DNA from 3 places in the Frankia sp. R43 genome. Region 3 is predicted to be linked to each of the others. Evidence: predicted binding sites of a transcription regulator. Region 3 holds the regulator's gene; each other region holds the start of a gene.
What was found. The regulator LexA, encoded in region 3, represses DNA repair genes until DNA is damaged. The targets are predictions, from matches to a motif close to CGAACNNNNGTTCG.

Region 1 (4,174 bases), on a different contig from region 3:
ACGATCACTCAAGCTCGGAACGGTTCACGAGGGACGGAACCCCGATCCCTGGTGGTGTGATGCCGGACGCCACTGCCTGACACTGTCCTCCGGAGTTCCGGGGAAAAGTGCGCGCGACACCTGGCATGGTCGCCTGGGAATGATCTTGTTAAGGGTAGGGGGGTCGTTACGCAAAGTAACCGTCAGTCATGGTGACTGACGGTTACGGAGCTTCGAGGCTAGCATGTGATGTGTCTCACGCAGCAGCGCGGGCCCGCGTGAGACAGCGGCTGACCGTGGTCGGGTGCCAACGATCACCGCGCTTCGGCCGGTGGCCTTCCTTCTCCAGCTCTGCGCAGATCTCCCGCAGGCTCTTCCCGTCGTCCGAGAGTTCGATCATGCGTGCAAGCGCGTCTTGCTCGCGATCGTCTTCCGTCAGCTCCTTGTCTACGGCCTTCTGTCCGTACGCGGGGGCACCGTAGGCGTAGCCCCCGGAAGCTGCCTTCCTCGCGCGGCCGGAGCGCAGACGAAGAGCGATCATCGCGCGCTCATACTCGGACACGGCGCCGAGCACCTGGCGGATGAGCTTCCGGGAGGGGTCCGCCGGATCGTCCACCAGGTAGTCAGCCTCGCTGGCGACAGCAGAGAAGACAGTCGCGCCCATCCGCCAGACTTCCGCGATGAGCTGCTCTTGCACCACCAGGTCACGAGCAAGCCTGTCGAGCTTGGGGACCACGATCCCGTCAGCCTGTCCGTCCTTCAGGGCCCGGAGCGCTTCCGCGAGTGCCGGACGCTCTTCGAGCTTCCCTGAGACACCTTCCTCAGTGAAGATCAGGACAAGGCGGTGACCGTTGGTCCGTGCCCATGCCCGGACGGCGTCACGCTGAACGTCAAGGCCGTACCCGTCGAGCTGCTTCTCAGTCGACACCCGAATGTAGGCGATGACTCGCATTGCGTGATCAACCTCTCTGACCTGCGGTGTTACATCTACTTGCATAAGTGTAACGGCGAGAGGGGCTGTAACAGGCATCGCTGTCGAGCGGGAACGCCCAAATCACGCACAACACGCCTGTGGGTCCACGCTCTGTGACAAGAAAGCTACGGACATGCCCAGGGGAGAGGTACCCCGGGATCGTCGAGCACGAGCGGCACCAGGCGCACGAGCGCAGACGAGACTGCCTACCGGAGCTGCACCAGGTCGTGGAGCCCCCGCCAGTTCACACGCACCACCACGCCCCCGGGGTAGTTGTTCACGAGCACCAGGCGCACGAGCACGAAGAGCACGACCAGGCGCACGGGAAAGACGTCTGTGTCTTCATGCTCTATGGAGTTCTTACTGAGCCCCTCACGCTCCCTGACGGTCGCTCCGGGGGGAGCCCCGGGATTCCCAGAAGGAGCGTGAGCAGACGTACGATCAAAGACAGATCAGGGTTCGGTAGGTAGAGCTGGGGCGTGGTCTGTGGAGGTCAGCCGTTCGTATTCAGCGCGGATACGGGGGTTGGCCTTCACGGCTTTCTGAACCTTCTCTCGTCCCCCCGGGGTCGCCTCCCACTCAGTCAGAAGACGCGCATGCTTCTCGCGGTTGCAGGAAGAGCAGATCGCGGACAAGTTGTCCACGGTATCAGGTCCCCCGCGGCTCAGAGCCCAAATGTGATCCGTCTCAGTGGCTGCCGAACCACAATACGGGCAAGGTTCTGCCTCCCGCACCAGGCGTCTTACGGCATCAGTAATCCCGCTTCCCCCGTTCACCCGGATGCGTTGCCGACGCGCTTCTTTCCCCCGTTTGAACTGAGCGCGCATCTCTTCGGGAGCGCGAGTCGCGCGATAGCACGTCCAACAAAGTGACCGCGTAGATAGATGCCGGCTGCCACAGTTCGGGCAAGGCTTCCCGACCTCGTAGACGGGTGTCTCTACAGGCTGTGGGTCTGGCTTCTTACTAGGCTTTCCCCGGGGCGGACATTCATCTACGCAGATGACCTCAGTATCTTTGACCCGCGGAATCTTGACGCCCGGGGTATCCAGGGCGGTCACGATGCCCTCGTGAAGTATCGTCCTCCACCCCCGGAGAACTGTTCGCGGTAGGGGTAGCGGCACTTCGTGCACTGTTGGAAGTCCTGCCGCGTAGCTGAGGTGCTACCCGTAGGAAGGGTCACGAGCGTAGAGCCGCACCGCGGGCAATCATCGCCCTGTGCAGACAGATGGGATGGATTCCCGACGCTTGATCGGAACTGCGCTTCCTCGTGTGCCTTGTCTGCAGCTTCCCGTTCTTCGAGCGCATCCATGATGGCGCGGTTCATCGCCAGGTGGTCAGGGAATCCCTGTGCCTTGTAGGTGGCTGCCCGTGCGCGTAGTTCTTCGTCTAGCGGGTCGGGCTTAATCTTCGTTTGCCAAAAATCGGTCGACATACAGTTTCCATGCCTTCAGTGGTTGAGTGAGTAACTATTGAATGCCCCGAATGAGTGCACATTCTCCACATTCTCCTTATGTTGCAGGGGTTTCCCTGCACCTTGGCTCAAATTGGCAACCAGTGGTCTTTTCCGTTTTACAGAACTGCCGTAGCAACTGCTGGTAACCCAAATTCCGTGTTCGCGTAATGGGTCGGTGTAGCGGTGTAGTTAGTATCAGCCGGAGAGCCCTAGTACTCCCGGTGGCAGGTTCTCCGTCTGCTGGTTGACGACGCCGGAGAAATGCTTAGTCCGGTTTCCCGTGGATGGCGCTGGGTCATTGAGCTCAGCACGGTCACGGGGGGCTGCTGAGGATTTCCCCGGGAACTGCCGGTCAGACAGAATCCCCGCGTCCGTGGAGGCGATGCCATGGACAATAACCGGAGGTCTTGTGCGCTCGCCCGCGAGAGGGTTGTAATTCAGCCTCTGCGGCCATACAGGGTGCGGCGCTGACGTCTCGTGCTTCACAGACTTCGGAGTCGGTAGCTGTGTAGAGAGCTCACCCCACGGGAAGGCTGGTTCTACCTGCGCGCCGGTCGGCACAGGCGCACCGAGTTCGGTCTTCAGCCTGCCATCCTGCTTGGATGTCTTTGTACGTCGTGCTGACGGAGGAATTAGGTCAGTCACTTTGGATCCTTCCATAGCCCCGCACCTTCACGCCAGAGCGAGACACCCTCACGAAAGGCAGTCTTGCGGGTAGTTTTCTTCTCTCCCCGGGATTTCGGAAAAGCCGAGGGCTTGAGCGTGATCTTCGGGTGTTCCGTCTTCGGACGCTTCGTCACCGCGCGTCCTTGGGAAAGACTCCGTGTGCAGCCGCGCCCGTGAACTGTGGCGCTGTGGCGATGTGTGCCGCGTTCGGTGGCTGTACCTCTACACGCATATCCCTGAGCGTTGACGCCCGCACGCCGGTATCTGCAGCATCTCGCGCGAGCAATGAAGCTGTGAGACGTGGGTTACTCACTGAACCTCCCGGTATTCCCCGGGCATTTCCCGGGCTGAATCAAGAATACCCCGCGGTGACAATGTGATGATAATCTGAGAATATATTCGTAGACTTGCATGGAGATTCATGATGCCAGCACAAGATAGGATCCGCCCATATGGCTCCTACGGAGCCCGTCGTTTCAGTGTCACAGTCACACCGGCACAGGATGAGTTCCTGACCAGCGTTACTGAGAACACCGGGCAGACAGTGTCAGACCTCGTTCGCTACGCCCTGGACATGTTCATGGATGCTTCCGCGGTCGCGGGTGCGCTCCGTCGAAATGGGGAAGTGGCAGCGTGACCGGCCTCTGCTGTCTCATTGACTGTGCTTCCCCGGACACGATCGTGGTGCCTACATGGATGGGTCCCCGGGTGCTTTGCGTGGATCACATCCCAGAGGGGATGACCCTCGCGTGGCTGTTCTCCGACCTGTACTCAGCGGATGAGCTGAGCGACTGGGAAAGCTCCAATGAGCGCGTGCGGGGATGTCAGCTATGAGATCACCGTGGGGTCGCTCTCGTGAAGCTGAGTTCCTACGAGACCTACCCGGGGGGTATGCAAGACCCGATGACCACCTACCTCGCTGGATAGGGACTAAAGAGCCCACAGCGCGCCCATTCTCGGGCTACGACTTCCAGGACGCAGAGCCGCTGGAAGATGGGGAAGACGCCACCGATGACAGCGTCAAGATCACAGTGAGCGTGCCGCGGGGGATGGCGGAGTGGCTGCGCGACGAAGCGATAGCCGAACGGACGACCGTGGATGAT
Region 2 (4,174 bases), on a different contig from region 3:
CCGGCACCCCGCACACCCACACACTTCTCGCACCCGCACACTCCCTGCACCCGCACACTCCCTGCACCCGGCCGGCCCGACAGGTTTCTGACCCTCGGCTCAACATGCCCCGATCGCCCGCTTCCCGAGGTCACACACAGCGTCGACAGCCGCTGCGAGGGTGGCGGGGGCGCGGGTGAGACCCGCGACGACGTCGTGTGTTCCGCCCATTCCCGCATGCTCCAGCAGTTGCTTCTCGTTGGTGACCCACTCCCCCCGCGCGGCGAGGACCGCGTGTGCGTATTCCGACGCGCCGACAACGAGCAGGCTCGCGCACTGGGCGGTCCGCCCGTGCGACGCGTGATGACGCCTGGCGTATGCAAGTGTCATCGCCGCACGATCGGACCATGTTCGCGAGGCCGATATCCGCAGCGCCTCGGGATACTCCGGCCTGGGCAGCGCACCACGAAGCACACGGTTGATCGCGAGCTCCCCGACGACGAGATAGCTCGGAATTCCCGCCAGATGGAACATGAGTGGCTCGATGTGGAACTCACCGCGCTCAGCGCGGGCGAGTTGCTCCTCGACGACATCGAGGTCGCGATAATGCACGTCCACGGACCGGTCGGCGACAGTCAGCCACGCGCCACCGTTGAAGACACCTCCACCCCAGCCGCCAATCTCCGACACCTCCCCCGGAAATCCAAGGCCTCGCAGCGACGCCGGATCGAATTCACCGCGATAATAGATCGCAAGATCCCAGTCACTGTCCGGCCGATGCGTCAGCTGTGCCCGCGACCCGCCGAGCACCACCGCCTCCACCCTAGGCAGCCCGAGCAGAATTTCAGCGATCCCGTCGAGAAAATGGATGTCATCCACGGCCCCATAGTAGATACACGGCCATATCGGCACAAATTATTATTGACAGGAATCCCAGGAGTCCCGCATTCCAGGGAGGAGAGGGCGACTTTCACTCCTCCGACAATGCGATCAACGTTTCATATCGGACAGGCCGTTTTCGCTCGTCGCGTCAAGCTCGACGGTGGCACATTCCCCATCGAGGTACGAATGCGGCCGCACCTCATAGCGGCGGCCGGTCGGACTCATCCAGCAGAACACCCCCGGCCGGGGCTGGACCACCCGCCACCGGCTGTGATGACGCACCCGGTGATGCCGCCTGCACAACGGCCCCAGGTTCTCCACCAGCGTCTTCCCACCCGAGGCGTAGGGCCGGGTGTGGTCGAGATCGCAGCGCCACGCCCGGCGGGTGCAGTGCGGGAAGGTGCAGCACGGGTTCCGGGCCCGCACATGACGCTTCTGCGCCGGGCTGGGATACCGCCGTTCTCCCAGCTCCACGAGGTGCCCCTGCTCGTTGGTGAGCATTCGCCGCCATGTCGAGGTCGGCCGTGACGCTATCTCCCGCGCCACCGTCGCCGGGATCGGCCCGTACCCGACCAGTTCACCCGGCTCGGCGTCCAGGCCGAGCAGGGTCCCGATCGGAACGATCACCTGCACATCCGCACCCGTCGCACCCCCCGGACCAGGCTGACCGTCCCGGCCCAGGATCAGATCCATCAACGTGTCCGCACGCACCTCGTCCCGACTCCGACCCTCTCCCCTCTCTGCCATCGTCGCGTTGGTGACCTGCTCGATCCGCGCCTGGCAGGCCAACGCCCCGTCCGCGGGCAGCAACGCCCCCAGCACGGCCATCCCGTCGTCCTCCGGCTCCACCCACACCCGCCGCTCCGGACGACGTTCGTCGGACCGTCGGGCCGCACCCTCGGGATCAATCTTGATCACCCCGTAGCGGCACGCCGCCGTGAACGCACGCCGATGCGCCCGCGGCCCCTTCCCGAGGACATGGTCCGCGACCCGGCCGGCGAGCCCGTCGTCCAACGGGGAGGTCGCACGCTCCAAGGACGTCAACCGCGGCAGATCCAACACCCCCGCCGCCAACGCCTCCAACCCGACGGGGAGACGCCGAACCACCTGATCAGCGAAATCCAGATGCCACTCCGCGGACCCGGTCGAGATCCGCATCACCCCCGCCACCTCACCCGCCACCACCGAACCGAACAGACCCAGCTCGTCATAGCCCTCCGGCGGCCGGGCAGCGGCAAGCTCCGCCTGCACCCGGATCGCCACCGCCTGCGCCGCCGCGATCCCCGCCACCGCCACCCGAAGCCGCTCCAGACACTCGCTCAGCCACCCCTCGAACACCCGATGCTCGACCGGAACCCCCACCTCCTCCTCACTGCCGGGAACCGTCGCGGCCGACGGGCCGGTCGTGCCAGTCGCGTTGATGACGATCGAGGGCGTGCGGGGAGCCATGGCACCACACCTCCGGTCCGGAAACACACACCACACGATCGAACGGGCGTTCGATCGTGTGGTGATGCTAAACCCGGAAACGACCCGCAGGACCGGGCCGGCCAAGGGAGGACACAGCGAGTTCACCGGCCGCCCAGACCGCCTTGACAGACAGACCTCCCTGCCGGCAACCTCGCATTCTCAGACCAGCTAGAAGAGCGACTCCTCACACCCATGCGACCCATATCGCACACCTTGTGGGCGCCGTCACCACATCGTGATCCCCTGTGCCCATACAGGGCACAGAACGACCGACCAGGTCAATTTAGTCAGCATTTATAGTTCGCCGGAATCGCTGCGCCTCACGGTAGCGAACTTCTCGAACTCAGCCGCCAAGGGCCGGCCTGAAAACCGGAGAGGCTGCAATTATTGTCAACAGCAAATAGCGGGCGATGCCCGCAGGAGACCACATCAAAATCTGGTGCAGCAAATCGGGCGTCGAAAAAGCCATGCCGAGCTAGATATTCACCCGATCCGCAGGCGGGAGTCATGGTCGCGCGGAATCCAAACACCCCGAGGAGGCTCAAGCCTCCGCCGGGTTACTACTTCATAACCGGTCGACTATTCCTTCACGCGGTGAAGACGAGCCGAGAGGTGGGACTGGAGTGGCTTGCCACTGGCCTCCATGTCGATCGCATACGCCAGATCGCCGCCCTCGACGAGGCCGTACAGCCGCACCGAGCGGGTGACCTCACGGGCAGTGGTGGTCCTGATCAGAACGTTCGAGTCGAGGTCCACCCTGGTTCCGGCGATGGTCCCGACGTAGATCTCGGCGATGCCGAACGGGTGGGCCAGCATTACCTCGACGACCGGGTTGCGGTTCACCTTGCCGTCGGGGCCGGGCTCGGTGGCGGGTGGCTGCACCCGCCAGAATCCCGTCTCGGTTGCCAGGGGGCTGCCCGGCTCCCGTCCGTCCCGAGGCTCGTCGGCCCACCAGGTGTGCGACACATAGCCGAGCGCGGGACGCCCGTCGGCGGCGAAGGTGATCTCCTGGCCGTAGTGGAAGGACTCCATGCCCTCATAACCCCCGACGCCCTCACCGCGCCAGGTGCCGACGAGGAACGCCAATGGCAGCAGACTCGGATGAAGCTCTGACGAGGACGAGGACGCCCCCTTGCCCGTCCGCACGTCGTCGGTCGTGTCGGTACCCATCGGCTTCCCGCTCCCCCCATGCCCTTCTGCCATCGGCGCGCTCACCTGCGCGTTCCTGCCCTGCCTGCGCGCCGGCCCGCTCAGCGCCGGCCCCCGTACAGCTTGTAGACGGCGTACCCGGAGAACCAGGCGATGAGCATCGCCATGGCCACCAGCAGACCGCTCGCGAAGTAGTGCAGCACGGAGCACAGCCTAGGCTTACCTCCTGCACGCTCCGCAGCCGTGTACCAGGCAGGGCACACTGGGCGGGTGACCCGCTCGCTTGTCATCAAGGTGACCGCCGGTGCCGACGCCCCGGAACGCTGTTCTCAGGCCTTCACCGTGGCCTCGGTGGCCGTGGCCTCCGGTGTGGATGTCTCGCTGTGGCTGACGGGCGAATCAGCCTGGTTCGCTCTTCCCGGGCGTGCCGCGGAGTTCAGCCTGCCGGAGTCTGCACCGCTCACCGACCTGCTGGACGCGGTTCTGACCGGCGGCCGGGTCACCGTCTGCACCCAGTGCGCGGCACGGCGCTCCTTCGGTCCCGAGGACGTGATTCCAGGGATCCGCATCGCCGGCGCCGCGGTGTTCGTCAGCGAGGCCCTCGCCGAAGACGTCCAGGCCCTCGTGTACTAGCCGTGTGCTGAGCCAAATGCCTGCTGAGAGGCGCACACCCGCCTCCCGCACGTGCGATGAG
Region 3 (4,174 bases):
GCACGGGTGTCGGCCTCGGGGTCGATCCCGCGTGCCACCTCCCAGAGCGTCTCGCCCTGGCGCACCACGTGGGCCTGACAGTCCACCGGGGTGGCCGTGAACGCCTGCGACGCGGTGACCAACGCCAGCGAGAGCACCAGCGCGCCGGACAGGCACGCGAGCGCCGCGAACACGAGCCTGCCCCGCCGGGTCAGCCTCAGCGGCGGCTGTTGCCGCGGGCGGCGTCGCGAGCCCGGGCGGGGCCGTTGCGCGCCCGGGGACAGGGCTCGCGAGCTCGGGGACGAGCTGCGCCGCAGACTCGGCCACCGGCGCCGTGCTCTCGTCCGTAGCCTCTGGTCGCCGGGCGGCGGCAACGCGTACCCGACGGCGCGGGCACGCCATTCCAGCCCGGGCATCTCGATGACCTGGGCCTCGACGCACTCGACCGCCGCCGAGGACGACTGTGCGCCGCACGGGCCCGCCGCAGGCGAAGGACCACTGCCGAGACAACGAGAAGGGGCCGAGCGATGCGCCGGCCGCCGATCACCGCCACGCACGGCCCTGCCCCGCACCGCCTGGCCGCGCACCACGACCCCGCTGACCGCCGCACCACGGCGAGCACGAGGACGCGGACGCGCGCGACCACCACGGCCGCCCGCCGCCGGCGCACCTCCTCCGACGGCCGCGGACCGCCGCGCCGCGCCGACGCGGAACACCCGACACTTGGGACCGGCTCCCCCGCCGAGCGCCCTGTCGCCATCCGCGATGTCAACATCGCCGGCAGCCAGGCCAACGTCGCCAGCGGCCGGCCGAAGGTCACGATCGGCCGCAGCAACATCGACAATGGCGATATCGACAATGGCAACGTCGGTCACGTCGGCATCAGCCAGACCGGCGCGGGAAAGATCAGGGTCGGCCGGATCAGCGTTGGCCGGATCGGGGTCGGCCAGATCGGGGTCGGCCATGTCAACCTCCCAGGCGCGAGCATCCGCTCGCTCGAACACCTGAGCGATTCTTACACGGTCGCCACGCACACTTCCCCCGACACGCTCGAACAGACGTTTGAGATTCGGCGACCGGCCGACTACCGTCAAGGACGATCAGTTGTGGACGATCGTGCGAGAAGAAGCGAGCACGGAAAATCCACCCGAACCGGTCAGAAGCTACTAATAGGACAAAGTGGTAGATCGACCGGGTGGCCCGCCGGCTGCGGAACCGCCGAGCCCCCGGTCGCGGAGAAGCCGGTAGCGGGCGAAGCCCCGCCGCCGGATGCATCGACAGGGAGAGCGGTAGGCGATGACCAGCCAGGCACGGGGTACCCGCCGAGGCGACGCCCGCGGCAATGTCCGGGATCTTCCCGACAGCCCCGCGGACGCCTCAGGCCTCACGCAACGACAGAAGGGGATTCTCGAGGTCATCCGCGCCGCGGTGGAGCAGCGCGGCTATCCGCCGAGCGTCCGCGAGATCGGCGAGGCTGTCGGCCTGACCAGCACCAGCAGCGTCGCGCACCAACTCAAGGTGCTCCAGGAGAAGGGCTTCCTGCGGCGCGACCCGAACCGGCCGCGGGCCATGGAAGTACTGCCGATCGGCGGCCAGAAGGCGGGCGCCCGGCTGCGCTCCGCCGGCGCCACGCCGGCGGAGGTGGGTGGTGCCGTCGCGGCCGAGGGCGGCACCCCGACCTACGTGCCCCTCATCGGGCGAATCGCGGCCGGCGGGCCGATCCTCGCGGAGCAGGCCGTCGAGGACGTCTACCCGCTCCCGCGGGAGATCGTCGGTGAGGGCACGCTGTTCCTGCTCAAGGTGGTCGGGCAGTCGATGATCAATGCCGCGATCTGCGACGGTGACTACGTCGTCGTCCGCCAGCAGCCGGTCGCCGACAACGGCGAGATCGTCGCGGCCATGATCGACGGCGAGGCGACGGTCAAGCGCTTCCGCCAGCGCGACGGCCGGGTGTGGCTGGCGCCGGAGAACCCCGCGTTCTCCGACATCCCGGCCGAAGACGCGACCATCCTCGGCCGGATCGTCGCCGTGATGCGCCGGGTCTGACCCGAACGCGACCCCAGGGGGCGCTGACCCCCTGGGGAAGAGCCGGCCATCGAGCCAGCCGCCATGCCGAGCCAGGCGGCGGCCCCTGGCTCGGCTTCCCGCCGGCTCGGTCAGCTCCGAAGCGGGGTCAGCTCCGAAGCGGTCAGTTTCGAAGCGGTCAGCTCCGAAGGGCTCCAGCGACCCTGAAGGGCTCCAGCTCGGCGGCAAGGCTCACCGGCACCCGGGCCGCCACCGCCGTGCCCGCGCCGGTGTGCTCGACGCTCAGCACCTCGCCGTCGCGGTGGATCCGGGAGACGAGATCACCACGGGTGTAGGGCACCAGCAGCGACATCTCGATCTCCGGGTGCGGTATCCGCTCCGAGAGGGCGTCGATCAGCTCCGCCAGGCCCGTTCCGGACCGAGCCGAGACGAAGATGGCGTCCGGAACCGCCTTGCGCAGCACTGCCAACGTCGTCGGATCGACCGCGTCGACCTTGTTGACGACCACGAGCTCGGGAACCCCGGCCGCGTCGATCTCGGCGAGCACCTCACGGACCGCCGTGATCTGCCCCATCGGGTCCGGCGCCGAACCGTCGACGACGTGCAGGACGAGATCCGCGTCCACGACCTCCTCCAACGTCGACCGGAACGCCTCGACGATCTGGTGCGGCAGATGCCGGACGAAACCGACGGTGTCGGCCAGGGTGAACACCCGCCCGTCGGGCAGGGTCGCTCGCCGCACGGTCGGGTCGAGGGTCGCGAACAGGGCGTCCTCGACGAGCACACCGGCTCCGGTCAGACGGTTGAGCAGCGAGGACTTCCCGGCGTTGGTGTACCCGGCGATCGCGACCGCCGGCACGGCACCCCGCCGCCGCGAGGAGCGCTTCGTCTCCCGGACGGTGGCCATCGCGGCCAGCTCGCGCCGCAGCTTGGCCATCCGTGTGCGCAGCCGCCGCCGATCGGTCTCGATCTTCGTCTCACCAGGGCCGCGGGTACCGATGGGCGCCCGGCCACCACTGCTCGCGGCGGCCCGGGACATCGACTCACCCCAGCCACGCAGCCGCGGGAGCATGTACTGGAGCTGGGCCAGCTCCACCTGGGCCTTGCCCTCCCGGGACGTCGCATGCTGGGCGAAGATGTCCAGAATGAGCGCCGTCCGGTCGATCACCTTGACCTTGACGACCTCTTCGAGCTGGCGCAGCTGCCCAGGGGTCAGCTCGCCGTCGCAGATCACCGTGTCCGCACCGGTCGACGCGACGACGTCCGCGAGCTCTCGGGCCTTGCCGGAGCCGACGAAGGTCGCCGTGTCCGGCCGGTCGCGGCGCTGCACGAGCGCGTCCAGCACCATCGAGCCCGCGGTGGTGGCCAGGGCCGCGAGCTCCGTCATCGACGCCTCGGCCTCCAGGAGGGTCCCGGAGGTCCACACCCCGATCAGCACCACCCGCTCCAGTCGGAGCTGGCGGTACTCGACCTCGGTGACGTCCTCGAGCTCGGTGGTGAGACCCGGGATGCGGCGCAGCGCGCCACGCTCCTCCAGGTCGAACCCGTCGCCCTGTTCGTCGAAGAAGGAGAACCCCTCGCCGTCACCGAGGAGGACCACGCCCCCGTCGTCGCCGTCGAAGCTCGGGCTCAGGTTCGGGTTCGGGTACCGGGTGGACGCCATGGCGGCGTCAGCGGGAAGACTCATACCATCCGTTCTCAACGCGGCACGGTGACCGTCGAATTCCGCCCGCCCCGTTCGGGAGCGGGCCGGTGCCGCTGTACCCGGGCTCGGTGCCCCGGCGCAGCGGAACCTCCGCAGCCCCAGGGTGACACGCCGCTGCCGCGATCGCGAGCCGTTTATCGGCCCGGCGCCCGGTAGGAACGGCCCTGTCGGTCAGCTCCGGCCGGTCCCGGCGGGAACCAGTGCCTGCGCACCCGCAGCGGCAGTACCGGAGGCGACCTCGGCGGCCTGGCGGATCCATTCGGGACGAAGGACACCGTCAGACACAAGAACGGCGGGACCGCGCAGAATGACGGTCGTCTCCCGCCAGTCAACGGTCAGGCGCCCGCCGGGAAGATCGACCAGCACCTCGGACGGCGGCGTACCGCCCACCCGCGCCGCCCACGCGACCGCCACCGCGCAGGCGCCGGTGCCGCAGGAGGCCGTCTCGCCGACGCCGCGTTCGAA

Region 1: the regulator LexA is predicted to act here: its motif matches at 2,042-2,055, upstream of ACG83_RS47885 (HNH endonuclease signature motif containing protein).
Region 2: the regulator LexA is predicted to act here: its motif matches at 2,350-2,363, upstream of ACG83_RS21210 (HNH endonuclease signature motif containing protein).

What each region holds. Positions count from the first base shown of each region.
Region 1 covers NZ_LFCW01000002.1:363,588-367,761, forward strand. The annotation lists gene ACG83_RS09080 (recombinase family protein) at 236-931, opposite strand; gene ACG83_RS47885 (HNH endonuclease signature motif containing protein) at 1,405-1,779, opposite strand; gene ACG83_RS45255 (hypothetical protein) at 3,047-3,205, opposite strand.
Region 2 covers NZ_LFCW01000005.1:43,736-47,909, forward strand. The annotation lists gene ACG83_RS21205 (nucleotidyltransferase domain-containing protein) at 100-858, opposite strand; gene ACG83_RS21210 (HNH endonuclease signature motif containing protein) at 970-2,310, opposite strand; gene ACG83_RS21215 (FABP family protein) at 2,911-3,501, opposite strand; gene ACG83_RS21220 (DsrE family protein) at 3,751-4,113, shown strand.
Region 3 covers NZ_LFCW01000001.1:1,376,756-1,380,929, forward strand. The annotation lists gene ACG83_RS05165 (LysM peptidoglycan-binding domain-containing protein) at 1-173, opposite strand, end outside; gene lexA (transcriptional repressor LexA) at 1,276-2,025, shown strand; gene hflX (GTPase HflX) at 2,183-3,691, opposite strand; gene dapF (diaminopimelate epimerase) at 3,881-4,174, opposite strand, start outside.